2 regions of the Shewanella sp. MEBiC00475 genome follow, and region 2 is predicted to be linked to the other one. Evidence: predicted binding sites of a transcription regulator. Region 2 holds the regulator's gene; the other holds the start of a gene.
What was found. Region 2 encodes FliA, which starts transcription of late flagellar genes. Its sites were predicted from a motif close to CTAAAGNTNNNNNNNNNNNNGCCGATA; they were not measured.
Positions count from the first base shown of each region.

Region 1 (7,416 bases), 650 kb from region 2:
GCCTTTTAATGTGATCCATATCAACTATATTCTACACCTTATATTAATTTTCGGCAATCTAATGACCCGCTCTAATTTTTTATTGAACGTTCGTCCGTTTTTTTATTGCATGTGGCGATAATGCTTATCTAAGGTTACTGCTACACCAGATGATTCGACTATACGAGCATGGTGGCGAGTTAAATATCTTGGATCTGTAACGCCGCATGAATGTGCGATCATGTTTAAATCGTAATGCAAAAAGTGATTGTAGTTTGCGACTCGTGCTGATTTATCTTTAGGATCTAAACCGTATTGTAGCCGTGTATTGTGAGTTGTAATTCCCGTTGGGCAAGTATCTTTATTGCATTGCAAAGATTGAATACAGCCTAAAGCAAACATATTTCCACGAGCTGAAGCGATAAAGTCAGCACCAGTGGCCAAAGCCCATGCGACATATGATGGCATGATCATTTTACCTGTGGCGATAATTTTAATGCGTTGCTTAAAGCCGCGTTCATTCAATAAGTCAACCAGTAGCGGTAAGCTTTGTCTTAATGGTAAGCCTACATTGTCCATTAGGGCTTGTGGTGCTGCGCCGGTACCACCATCTGAACTGTCTAGTGTAAAAAAGTCCGGTGCATGCTCAATGCCGCGACGTTCAATTTCTTCCAGGAAATCAGTTACCCAAGACATATCACCCAATACAGCCTTAATGCCTGTTGGTTTTCCGGTGATATCTCTTACTTGATTTATCATATCGACGATGTCAGCAACATTGTGTAGTTCAATATGGCCATTAGGACTAATTGAGTCTTGTCCGACAGGGATCCCGCGAATGGCTGCAATTTCTTCGGTGACTTTGATGGCGGGTAAAATACCGCCTTTACCGGGTTTCGCACCTTGGCTTAACTTAATTTCAAACATTTTGACTTCTTGATGCGCCGCCATGTCGCTGAGCTTTTGCGGATCTAAATGGCCTTGCTCGTTACGGACACCGTATTTAGCAGTACCTATCTGAAAGACTAAATCACAATGACCTTTAAGGTGATAAGGACTTAATCCACCTTCGCCAGTATTGAGCCAACAACCTGCTTTTGCGGCGCCATGAGATAATGCTGTCACCGCTGGACGAGACAAAGCCCCAAAACTCATTGCTGAAATGTGGCAAATTTTATCGGTAGTGTATGGCTGTTGGCAGTTTGGTCCAATGGTTACCGCTGTGGTGTTATGTTTTTCATGGTCGCTGACAGGAAATGCTGAGTTCATGAACATTACAGCGCCCGGTTTATCCAATACTTGAGTTGAACCAAACGCGATAGTACGGTCAACATTTTTAGCCGCACGATAAACCCAACTACGTTCAGCGCGATTGAAAGGTAGCTCTTCCCTGTCTTGAGCAAAAAAGTATTGTCTAAAAAATTCACCTTGTTTTTCGAATAGATATCTAAAACGACCGATAACAGGGTAGTTGTGGCGAATGGCTTGTTTGGTTTGTAGTTTATCAGCAATAAACATGTAAATTACCGCGATGAGTAATAACCAAAATAACACTAAAAAAAGACCGGAAAAAATATCCATTCCCCACATAAACCAATGTTGTTGCGGCATAATATTGTCCTTAAATAGAATTCGATATTAATGATTTAGTACTAATGATAATGACTGATCAATCCTATTTGCTAGTAATGTTCTCTATATCAAATAGACAATTACTATATCGTTAAAATTTTGGCCTTGCTATCAAACGATTGTCATACACTTAAGTAAAGCTGTAATTTCTTAGTTGTGATCATTTAAATTGTTTATTTGTCATTTGTGACTACAGATATTCATTTGTTGGTCGATAATTAAGCTATCGGTCATTCCAAATGAGATATTATTATGGACATTAAAAATACCACTTCAATAACGACGAGCAATACAAGGGACAGTAAAGATGTTTCAGTCGGCATTTCGACGTCGTCAAATCAAGCGGCTGAAAATAACAACTCAGCGGTAAATTCATCAACCAAGGTTTCTGCCAATCAACTCAGTCGTCAAATGATGAACAACACGATTCTTGCTGCTCAAGAAGAAGTGAGTATTGCCGCAGGTAACAAATCTATGGCATTACTTTATCGCGCCGCTATTGAAGCCATTAATGAAGAACTTGCACCAACGTTGGGGGAAGACTCAGTCCAAAAAAGCATTGATAGCGGTGTAGATTATTCGCCAGAGGCAACTGCGGATCGTATTTTGAGCTTTGCAACAAAGTTTTTCTCAATGCATCAGCAACAAAATCAATCTATGGGGCTCGATGAGCAAGTAGACAGTTTTGTGGTAAAAATTGGCGACGCTATTGGTCAAGGCTTTAAAGAAGCCAGTGACATATTGTCTGGTTTAAAAGTATTAGAGGGTGATATAGCCGCAAATGTAGATAAAACGTATGAGCTAATACAGGACGGATTAGCACAATTCAAGCAAGACCATTCAACTAAAGATGAATCACAAAGCGTGACTCAAGCCACTTAGTCTCTTATGATGAAGATTGGCTTTCATTGATAAGGACTGTGATTATGTGGACAACGGGAAAGGTGATTGAACGTATTGATTGGAATGATAAATTATTCTCGTTGCGCATCAAAGCCGATATCGAACCTTTTATCGCTGGTCAGTTTATTAAACTCAGTCAAATGCGTGATGATAAACGTGTTGCCCGCGCCTATTCGCTTGTTAATCCACCCAGTACGGATTATGTAGAAGTACTTGCTGTGGCAGTAGAAGATGGACAGTTATCACCAGATCTCAAAGCATTAAAGCCTGGCGACAATATCGAAGTGTCATCGAAAGCGGCTGGTTTTATGACCTTAGAGGAAGTGCCTCACGGTGCATTACAAGGTAAGCACTTATGGTTTTTGGCGACGGGTACCGCTGTTGGTCCTTTTATCTCAATGTTAGCGACAGATGTACCTTGGCAGCGCTTTGAAAAAGTCGTACTTGTTTATGGTGTAAGGCTAGCAGAAGATTTAGCCTATTTAGAGACAATAAAGCAATTTGTTAAGAAATATCCTCAACAGTTCGTGTTTATTCCGATTGTCACCCGAGAAGATTATCCCGATGGTTTATCGTGTCGTATTCCTGATGGCATTAGCAGTGGGCTTATTGAGCAAAAAGCCGGGTTAGAAATTAATGCTGAGCACTCTCAGATGATGATTTGTGGTAATCCAGGAATGATCACAGATGCTCAAACGGCCTTGATTGATAAAGGATTGGCTAAAAACCTTCGACGGGCTCCAGGGCAAATTACAGTAGAAAAATACTGGTAACATATTAATTAATATTAATTTAATCGCTATTCTTCTCATCTGTCACTATGACGGATAATATATTTGTGTCATTTTTAACCTAGCTGATATCCAGCGTGATATAGAAACAACACTTGCTCCTTTTGATTTGATCACTTATCCTGTTGCAATTGATAACCATTATCAATATCAATTGGGTTTTGTTGACTAAATTGTTTTAATTAGGGAGCGTTAATTAATGAAATTGTTAAAAAGTGTCGCATTTTTAGGTTTAGCGAGTGTGACTTCTTCAGTCTATGCTGCTGATGCATTAACGGTTTATTCTTATCGTCAGGCTTTTCTTATTGAGCCAATTTTAGAGAAGTTTACTGCACAGAGTGGTGTCGACGTTAATGTGGTATTTGCTAAAGACGGTATCGCAGAACGTATGGTGCGTGAAGGTCGCTTATCTCCTGCTGATGTAGTACTGACATCTGACTTCTCCCGTTTAATGGAGTTGGTTGATAAAGATCTTGTATCTCCAGTTGAAAGTAGCGTCATCGACGACAATATTCCAGCCCAATATCGTTCACAACACGATGATTGGTATGCGCTGACAATGCGGGTACGTAATGTGTATTCTTCTAAAGAACGCAGCGGTAAAATTGATATTGATTATGAAGATTTAGCCTCACCAGAATACAAAGGCAAGATTTGTACTCGCAGCGGTAAACACCCTTACAATATCGCATTAGTGGCGTCGATGATTGCCCATGATGGTGAAGCGAAAACCAAAGCATGGTTAGAAGGCGTTAAAGCCAATCTAGCGCGTAAGCCACAAGGTAACGATCGTGATCAAGTGTTAGCTGTTAAAGAAGGTATGTGTGATGTTGCCATTGGTAATAGCTACTACTTTGGCAAAATGCTGATGGATAAAAACCAAAAAAGTTGGGCAGAAGCTGTTGAAATTAATTTCCCAAATCAGCAAAATCGTGGTGCTCATGTTAATGTTTCAGGTATGGCATTAGCAAAATATGCACCGCATAAAGGCAATGCGATTAAGTTAATGGAGTTTCTCACTTCGGATTTGGCGCAAAAAATGTACGCTGAAGTCAATATGGAATATCCGATTAAAGCTGATGTTGCACCGTCTGAATTAGTTGCTTCATGGGGCGAATTTAAAGCAGACAGTTTACCTATTTATAAGTTGGCTGAATATCATCAAGCCGCTGTTAAGTTGCTTGATGAAACGAAGTTCGACCTTTAACTAAACCTCGAACGCTCACTCAAGTTGGTTTAAATATTACTAGCGCACTATTATATTATTCATTTAGTGCGCTGAATTAACCCGGTATTTTTTATGATTTTAGGCTTAACCAGAAGCTGGTCGCTTGCTGGTTATTTTATTGCGGCGATTTTAACATTGCCACTGGTTGCCTTAATTGTGCAAGCCACTCTTCCTGATCAAGCTGTATTTAACCATTTGTTTAATACAGTACTGCCGACATACATCGCTAATAGTTTATTACTGATGTTACTGGTAGGACTGGGAACTTTAGTGATAGCGACGCCAGCGGCTTGGTTGGTTGCTCGCTGTGATTTTCCATTTCGTCGTTATTTTCAATGGTTATTACTTCTCCCATTAGCTATGCCAGCCTATATTGTTGCCTATGTTTATACCGATATGTTGGATTATGCAGGACCGGTGCAACGTACATTAAGAGCTTGGTTTGAATGGCAATCTCCTCATGATTATTATTTCCCTTCGATACGGAGTCTTGGTGGTGCAGCGATAATATTGTCGTTAGTGTTATTTCCTTATATCTATTTATTAGCTAGAACCGCTTTTATGGAGCAGTCTTCCAGTTTGTTATATGCATCTCGTGTTATGGGGTGTAGCCCGTGGCGAAGTTTTTGGCGCCTAGCATTACCAATGGCCAGACCCGCGTTAGCTGTCGGTGTTGCACTCGTGGCAATGGAAACCGCAGCAGACTTTGCCACTGTAAGCTATTTCGCTGTACCGACATTAACTACTGCTGTGTATGATACTTGGCTCGGGTATGGCAGTTTAACTGCGGCAGCAAAGCTTTCGGCAATTATGCTGCTAGTGGTCTTTTCTATGATTGGGGTTGAACGTTTTGCCCGTCGTAAACAACAATTATTTCAAAAACAATCTTCTCTTAATGAAGCCGATAGATATGTGTTATCACCAAAAACGGCTTGGGTCGCATTAGGCTATTGTGCTGTGTTGTTGTTTACAGCCTTTTTATTACCTTTCATTGTGTTGTGTGGATATGCTATCGATTATTTCAATGAAAGTTGGGATGTACGATTTTGGCAATATAGCCTAAATAGTTTATACATTGCCGCAATTGTCAGTGCTGTGTGCGTGGTTCTCTCTCTGATATTGATGTTTGTTCGCCGGGTTAGTCCACGTAAAAGTGACCATCTTCCGTCTAGATTAAGTTGTACAGGTTACGCTTTACCGGGCACTGTTTTAGCTATCGGCATTTTGGTGCCACTGACCTTTATCGATTTTGCGATTAACGATGTTTACGACTGGTTTGGCGTTCGAGGGCCTGGTTTATTATTAACAGGAAGCGTGTTTGCGCTGATTTTTGCTTTTTGTGTCCGATTTATTGCCATATCCATTGGCAGTTTAGAAAACAGTTATAAACGTATTTCGCCTTCTTTAGACATGGCTTGTATTACGCTAGGGCGAACACCTAATCAACTCTTATGGCGAGTGCATTTACCTTTATTGCGTAAGGGGATTTTTGCTGGCGCATTGTTGGTATTTATCGAAAGTATGAAAGAATTACCCGCTGCATTATTATTGCGTCCCATAGGATTTGAAAACTTAGCTACTTATGTTTTTCAGTTTGTATCAGATGAAAGGCTTGAACATGGAGCATTGGCCGCTATTGTGATTGTGTTGGTTGGGCTTGTTCCCCTGATTTATCTAAATCGCTCATTAGAGCAACAAGGCTAATTATGTCAACGTTAACTATTGAAAATGTCTGCAGTGATTATCAAGGCCAAGTTGTATTGCGCCATTTAAATCTTATATTAGAACAGGGTGAAATAGTTGCACTATTGGGTCCTAGTGGTTGTGGTAAAACAACACTATTGCGTGCGATAGCAGGCTTACAAGCCATTAGTGAAGGTTGTATTAGGATCAATGGTCAAGTTTTGAGTGGTGATGGTGTGTTCGTTGCGAGTGAGCAGCGTGGTATAGGCATGATTTTTCAAGACTATGCTCTATTTCCCCATTTAACTGTGGCTGAAAATATATTATTTGGCGTTAACGAACTCAATCGTGCGGAGCGGTTAACTCGGTTAGAAGAAATGCTTGAGCTGGTTAAATTAACGGGATTGTCATCTCGTTATCCTCATGAATTATCTGGCGGGCAACAACAGCGAGTATCGATTGCGCGTGCATTAGCTTATCAACCGAAATTATTATTACTCGACGAGCCTTTTTCTAATATTGATGCACAAGTTCGTAACGATATGATGTTGGAAATTCGTGCCATATTGAAGCAACGTAATGTGAGTGCGGTGTTTGTTACCCACAGTAAAGACGAAGCATTTGTGTTTGCCGATAAACTGGCTTTGTTTAAAAATGGCGCCATTATACAGCATGGTAAAGCCGAAACCCTTTACTCTGCGCCGACAGATCGCTATGTAGCCGACTTTTTAGGTTCGGGAAATTATTTACCGATTACGGTCACTTCCAATTATCAAGTACAGTATTCTTTAGGATACCTAAACAGTACAGAAGTGTTGTCTCTGCCTATTGGTAGCCAAGGACATTTATTACTGCGACCACAGCAAATTGAATTACATTCCAATATCGAAGGTAATGGTTGTATTGTCCAAAGGCATTTTCTTGGCACTGTATGTCATTATCAAGTTCAAATTGGCGATAATGTTTTGGATATAAACAGTCAATCAACAATATTAATGCCTGGTCAACGGGTGAATGTTGTTATTGCCGCGCATCCTCTGGTGATTTTTAATTAACGCTCAACAGTCTGTATCATTTGATCTCCATTTGATGAATGTGACTGATGATCAATCTCTTATCTAAACTTATTTAAGTAAAATGTGACTTACAAATAAGCTAAATGTGAATACACTTAAAGAAATTTACATTTGATTAAGATAA
Region 1 covers NZ_CP039928.1:3,027,798-3,035,213, forward strand. Annotated here, with positions in the region: gene FCN25_RS13540 (FMN-binding glutamate synthase family protein) at 103-1,590, opposite strand; gene FCN25_RS13545 (DUF5610 domain-containing protein) at 1,864-2,493, shown strand; gene FCN25_RS13550 (ferredoxin--NADP reductase) at 2,538-3,287, shown strand; gene FCN25_RS13555 (extracellular solute-binding protein) at 3,505-4,512, shown strand; gene FCN25_RS13560 (iron ABC transporter permease) at 4,606-6,237, shown strand; gene FCN25_RS13565 (ABC transporter ATP-binding protein) at 6,240-7,271, shown strand.
Region 1: FCN25_RS13545 (DUF5610 domain-containing protein) is a predicted target of FliA. The motif match lies at 1,802-1,828, and genes of this name have one in related genera.

Region 2 (7,416 bases):
GGCTACCTTGTTAAGGCTTGGCCTTAACGTTGCCTCTACTCGTATTGTATTGCTTGAAGGTCATAATGGTGGTGATGCTGCCGGTAAAGTGATCGAAGCTTTCGGTTCGGTGGTTATCGGTGGTAACTATGCCGTTGGTTTAGTGGTGTTTCTTATTTTGATCATCATTAACTTTGCCGTTGTGACTAAAGGTGCTGGACGTATTTCTGAGGTGAGTGCTCGCTTTACCTTAGATGCCATGCCTGGTAAACAAATGGCCATTGATGCCGATTTAAATGCGGGGACGTTAACCCAAGATCAAGCTCGTATTCGTCGCGCTGAAGTTACCCGAGAGGCTGACTTTTATGGTGCTATGGACGGTGCTTCAAAATTTGTAAAAGGTGATGCGATTGCTGGTATTATGATCTTAGTCATCAATATCTTAGGTGGCTTTGTTATCGGTATTGTGCAGCATGATCTAGATTTTTCTAGTGCTGTAGAAATTTATACGTTATTAACCATCGGTGATGGTTTGGTTGCACAGATCCCTGGTTTATTATTATCTATTGCCGCTGCTTTATTGGTGACTCGTCAAAATGAGTCTGGTGATATGGGCCAAATGATGTTTAGTCAGATGTTTGACAGTCATAAATCATTAGCCATTGCCGCTGGGTTATTATTTGTTATGGGTATCGTGCCTGGTATGCCCCATGTTGCATTTTTAACATTTGCATTTATTACCGCAGGTGCTGCGTACTTTGTTTACAAGCGTAACGTAGATAAAAAACAAGCCGCATTGACACTAGCGACTAAAGGGCCTGTTGAAACTAAAAATAAAGAACCTAAAGATTTAAGTTGGGATGATGTGCGTCATGTAGACACCATTGGACTTGAAGTCGGTTATCGCTTAATTCCATTAGTTGATAAGTCTCAAGGTGGTGAGCTATTAGGCAGGATCAAAGGCGTACGTAAAAAACTCTCGCAAGAATTAGGTTTTTTAGTTCCCGCTGTACATATTCGTGACAATCTAGATTTATCACCTAATGCTTATCGCATTTCGTTAATGGGCGTCGTGGTCGGGGAAGCTGAAGTTAGGCATGATTGTGAATTAGCGATTAATCCTGGCCAAGTGTACGGTAAGCTTGATGGCATTGAGACTCATGATCCAGCCTTCGGTTTAGAGGCTGTATGGATTGCACCTGAGCAACGTGAACACGCGCAAACATTGGGCTATACCGTAGTTGATACCGCAACTGTGGTAGCGACGCATATTAGTCAAGTACTCAGTAATAATGCTGCAAAACTATTAGGTTACGAAGAAGTGCAGCAATTAATGGATATGTTGGCCAAAAATTCACCTAAATTAGTGGATGGTTTTGTGCCAGATGTTATGCCTCTGGGCTCGGTCGTTAAAGTGATGCAAAACTTACTTAATGAAGGCGTATCGGTACGCGATTTACGCACCATAGTGCAGACATTGCTAGAATATGGCACTAAGAGTAATGATACTGAAGTGCTAACGGCTGCAGTGCGTATTGCGTTAAAACGTATGATTGTACAAGAAATCTCTGGTCCAGAGCTTGAAATCCCTGTCATTACATTGGCGCCAGAGTTGGAACAGATGTTGCATAAGTCTATGCAGGCTACCGGCGGTGAAGGACCTAATATTGAACCGGGCCTTGCAGAGCGTATGCAGCAGTCGTTATTAGATGCTGCTCAGAAGCAAGAAATGGTAGGGCAACCGGCCATTTTATTGACATCTGGCATGCTTAGGTCAACGCTGTCACGATTTGTTAAATACACTATTCCAAATTTACGAGTGATTTCTTATCAAGAAATACCAGACGAGAAGCAAATACGAATTGTTTCAGCTGTAGGTCAATAGTGATAATGTCAGTTTTTAGAGGTGCATAAGTGAAAATTAAACGATTTTTTGCCAAAGATATGCGCGCAGCATTGGCCCAAGTTAAAGAAACGCTAGGTTCTGACGCTGTCATTATGTCAAACAAGAAAGTCACTGGTGGGATAGAAATTGTCGCGGCGGTTGATTATGACGAACCTAAAGCCGCTATTGCGTCACAAGCGCCGACCAGCAGTTTTATGGATGTGAGTGAAGATAGAGTATCACTAGGTGCTAAACCTGCTGTGAAAGCTCAATCTAAAGTTAGCCCACCGCCAGCGGCTGATTCACTGCAAGCATTACTTGAAAAACAACATAACCGCATGACTCAGCAGATGTCAGTGCGCCAAGATGAGCCAGAATTACCTGAATGGGCTCGTCAATTAGAAGGTGCTAAGCCAGCTAAATCAGCTGCAACTTTTCAACCACAAACTACCGCGGAACATTCTAAGAAAGCCAATAAAAATCAATCTGCTGATATGGAAGAGTTGCGCGAAGAGATGGCTTCATTACGAAGCTTATTGACCCATCAAGTGTCTTCATTAATGAAGGATCAAAAAAAGCGCACCGACCCTGTTGGTGCCATGCTTGAAAGTAAATTGATTGCAGCTGAGTTTTCCCCTGCAGTAGCGGCTAAACTAGCCGGATTAAGCCAACATTACTCTCCAGCAGATTTAGTGAGAGCGTTACCACAAAGTTTAGCTAATCTACTTGATAATCAAGGTGATGACATTGTTAAACGTGGTGGCGTTGTGGCATTTGTTGGACCTACTGGTGTCGGTAAAACAACATCTTTAGCTAAAATCGCTGCGAGATTTGCTGCCCATCATGGCCCTGAACAAGTTGCATTAATTACCACTGACCATTATCGAATTGGTGCTTATGACCAATTAGCGACTTATGGGAAAATTATGGGTTGTCCAGTTAAGCAAGCAAATGATTTATCAGAATTAGAACAAATTCTTTATCAGTTTAGAAACCGGAAATTAGTGTTAATTGATACTGCCGGTATGGGACAACGTGACATGCGTCTGTATCAACAACTTGATAATTTGACAGCAAACAGTAGGATCCCTATTCGGAGTTACTTAGTATTATCTGCGACAGGTCAACGTCGCGTATTACAAGATGCGGTAGAGCACTTTAAGCGGATTCCATTATCTGGTGCTATTCTGACTAAATTAGACGAATCGATATCAATTGCAGGTGCATTGAGCGTATTGATTCAAAATGAGTTACCATTGAGTTATGTTACAAACGGTCAACGTGTTCCTGAAGACATGAAAGTGGCTGATACATTAGAATTAGCGAAGCAAGCATTAGCAGCATTAAACGAAAAAGAACAACAGACGTCACAAGACCCAGTGTGGTCTAATGACACAGCCTATGCATTTGAGTGAAAATATGACTCGGGATCAAGCAAGTGGTTTACGTATGATGAATCAACCAAATAACGATAAAGTAAAAGTAATTGCCGTATCCGGTGGTAAAGGCGGAGTGGGTAAAACCAGTGTGTCAATTAATACCGCGGTAGCGCTAGCTGAAAAGGGCAAACGTGTATTAGTGCTTGATGCCGATTTAGGTTTAGCTAATGTCGATGTCATGCTTGGGATACGTGCGGAGAAAAATTTATCTCATGTTTTGTCCGGTGATGCCGAATTAGATGACATCATCGTACGTGGACCTAAAGGTATTGGTATTGTTCCAGCTACGTCAGGTTCTCAAGCGATGGTTGAGTTAACACAAGCACAACATGCCGGTTTAATCCGTGCATTTAGTGAAATGCGTACTCAGTTCGATATTTTAATTGTAGATACTGCGGCTGGTATATCAGATATGGTGCTGAGTTTTTCTCGAGCGTCACAAGATGTATTAATCGTAGTATGTGATGAACCGACATCAATTACTGATGCCTATGCATTGATTAAAATTTTAAGCCGTGAACATGGTGTGTTCCACTTCAAAATTGTAGCAAATATGGTGCGAAGTCTACGAGAAGGTATGGAGTTATTTGCTAAACTAAGTAAAGTGACGGATAGATTCTTAGATGTCGCTTTAGAACTAGTGGCAACCGTTCCATTTGATGAAAATTTACGAAAATCTGTTCGTAAGCAAAAGTTAGTTGTTGAAGCGTATCCTAAATCACCTTCAGCTATTGCTTACCAAGGATTGGCTAATAAAATTATGACCTGGCCTGTACCACAACAGCCCGGTGGTCATTTAGAGTTCTTTGTTGAACGTCTTGTACAACGTAAACCGATACAAGAAGAAGGAACAACGAGTGAATAAAGCCGCTGCGTATACTCAGTTCGATAACAAAACGTCTATTGTTGAACAGTATGCACCGCTGGTAAAAAAAATTGCCCATCATATGCTGGCAAGATTACCAGCATCGGTGCAACTTGATGATTTATTACAAGCTGGGATGATGGGATTACTTGAAGCATCATCTAACTTTGATAACAGTAAAGGCGCTAAATTTGAAACCTTTGCGGGTATCAGAATTCGTGGCGCAATGATAGATGAAATTCGCCGTGGTGACTGGGTCCCACGTTCAGTACATCGAAATAATCGTCGTGTTGCCCAGGTAATTGATGAATTAGGGCAACAGCTTGGACGTGATGCTAATGACACTGAAATTGCTGAAAAACTTGATATGTCGCTCGATGAGTACCATCATATCTTAAATGATGTTTCTGTTGGTAAAATCATAGGCATAGAAGATCTTGGCGTTTCGCAAGATGTGTTAGTCACTGACAACGAACCGACAGATAAAACCTTTGACTCACTTGCTGAAGTGCAATTCCAATCTGCGCTGGTTGCAGCAATTAAAACATTACCAGAAAGAGATGCCTTAGTGTTGTCATTATATTATGACGAAGCATTAAATTTAAAAGAAATTGGTTTAATCCTTGAAGTTAGTGAATCGCGAGTAAGCCAGATATTAAGTCAGGCAATGCTCAGATTAAAAGCAAAACTCAAGCATTGGACACAAGAATAATAACTTATCTAGAGCAAATGAGTATCAGCTCACCGGAGGAAACCTTGGACAAGAATATGAAGATTCTCATTGTTGACGATTTTTCAACAATGAGGCGTATCATTAAGAACTTGTTGCGAGATTTGGGATTTAATAATACCCAAGAAGCAGATGATGGCTCAACAGCCCTACCTATGTTACAAAAAGGCGATTTTGATTTTGTAGTAACAGACTGGAACATGCCGGGAATGCAAGGTATCGATTTGCTTAGAGCGATTCGTGCCGATGATTCTTTAAAGCATTTACCTGTATTGATGGTAACCGCAGAAGCTAAGCGTGAACAGATTATTGCAGCAGCGCAAGCCGGTGTTAATGGTTACGTGGTAAAACCTTTCACCGCGGCGACGTTAAAAGAAAAGTTAGATAAAATCTTTGAACGACTCGCATAAGCAAGGATAAGTCATGCAGGCATCAATATCGGGGTTGATCACTCTCGAACAGGCCCAAGAACTTGTTGAGTTGCTTTCTTCTGGTCAGCAAAATAAAGCAGATGACGTTATCAGGGAGCTTGCAACACCATTGCAGCGCGAGCTTTTTGAAGAGGTCGGTAAGTTAACTCGACAACTCCATAGTGCATTAAGAGATTTTCAAGTAGATAACCGTTTATCTGAATTAGCGAATACCGAGATACCGGATGCTAAAGAAAGATTGAATTATGTTATCGATATGACAGAACAAGCTGCAAATAAAACCATGGACGCAGTTGAAGAATGTCTACCTTTGGCCGATACCATCATTAGTAATATACAATCTATGACGCCTATGTGGGATAAGCTAATGAGTCGTGATATTCAATTAGGTGAGTTTAAATCACTTTGTCATGATGTTCAGCAGTTTATGTCCCATAGCGAACATGATTCAAACCGTCTACGTGAGCTATTAAATCAAATTTTAATGGCACAAGACTTCCAAGACTTAACGGGTCAAATGATCCGCAGAGTGATAGATTTAGTTCGTGAAGTAGAAAGTAATTTGGTCTCAATGTTAACTGTGTTTGGAGATCATGTTACCGAATCATCGCCAGCTATAAACGATAATAAGATAGAAGCAGAAGGTCCCATCATGCATGCTGAATTACGTGAAGATGTTGTGACTGGTCAGGATGAAGTAGACGATCTGCTATCAAACCTCGGTTTCTAATTAGGAGTCAATTTAATGTCCTTTGATGTTGATGAAGAGATACTCCAGGACTTTTTAATTGAAGCTGGCGAGATTTTAGAGCTTCTACAAGAGCAGCTTGTTGCTCTTGAAAATAATCCTGATGACAGTGATTTACTTAATGCTATTTTCCGTGGATTTCACACTGTTAAGGGTGGCGCAGGCTTTTTAAGCCTAAAACCCATGGTTGATGTGTGTCACGAAGCTGAGAATACGTTCGACTTATTACGCACCGGAAAACGTGGCGTAAATGCAGAGTTAATGGATATTATTTTGCAAGCGGTCGACGCTATTAATACTATGTTTGCTCAAACTCAGCAGGGGCAAGAACAAGACTCTGCAGATTCTGAACTGCTCGCTAAACTCAAATTATTAAGTTCAGGCGCCCCTTTACCTTCAGAAATGACAGTTGAAGATCTTGAGCCAAGCGAACCAGAACACATCGAAGGTATCTCCTCTTCATCAGGTATATTGTCTGGTTCTGGTAGTATTGATGACATTGATGAGTCCGAATTTGAGGCATTACTTGATGCTTTACATGGTACTGGTAAAAGTCCAGTATCATCTCAAGCGGCTTTACAGCCTGCTGCAAGTAATAGCGACGAAATTACTGATGACGAATTTGAAGCATTACTAGATGAGTTACACGGTTCTGGTTCACTTTCACAAAAGTCTGATCCCCTTGTTTCACCTAAGCCGCCAGCAAGTACTCCGGTTGTTGAACCTCTAGTTGATTCAGATGAAATTACTGACGATGAGTTTGAACGCCTTTTAGATGAGTTGCATGGTAAAGCCGGTGCCCCAGCGGTTGCTAAAACGCAATCAGAACCTGTCACTGCTGCCAAAATAGAACCTAAGAAATCCGTAGTGACACCTGTTGCGAAGCCCGCGGCTGCAACGCCACCGGCGGTCACACCGAAAGTAGAACTGGTTAAAGATAAAGCTCCTGCGAAAGCACCTTCTGTTCCACAAGGCGAAACAACGGTTCGTGTAGATACAGCTCGTTTAGATGAAATCATGAATATGGTTGGTGAGTTAGTATTGGTACGTAATCGATTGGTTAGTTTAGGAATTAATCGTGAAGACGAGGAAATGTCTAAGGCCCTTGCAAATCTTGATTTAGTTACCGCTGATTTACAAGGCGCGGTAATGAAGACTCGCATGCAACCAATCAAGAAGGTATTTGGACGCTTCCCTCGTGTTGTTCGAGATATGGCGCGCACCCTAAATAAAGAAATTGATTTAATCATGATTGGTGAAGACACAGATCTTGATAAAAACCTGGTAGAAGCGTTAGCCGACCCTTTAGTTCACTTAGTTCGTAACTCGGTCGATCATG
Region 2 covers NZ_CP039928.1:3,676,618-3,684,033, forward strand. Annotated here, with positions in the region: gene flhA (flagellar biosynthesis protein FlhA) at 1-1,864, shown strand, start outside; gene flhF (flagellar biosynthesis protein FlhF) at 1,894-3,279, shown strand; gene FCN25_RS16445 (MinD/ParA family protein) at 3,284-4,168, shown strand; gene FCN25_RS16450 (RNA polymerase sigma factor FliA) at 4,161-4,880, shown strand; gene cheY (chemotaxis response regulator CheY) at 4,925-5,308, shown strand; gene FCN25_RS16460 (protein phosphatase CheZ) at 5,322-6,059, shown strand; gene FCN25_RS16465 (chemotaxis protein CheA) at 6,075-7,416, shown strand, end outside.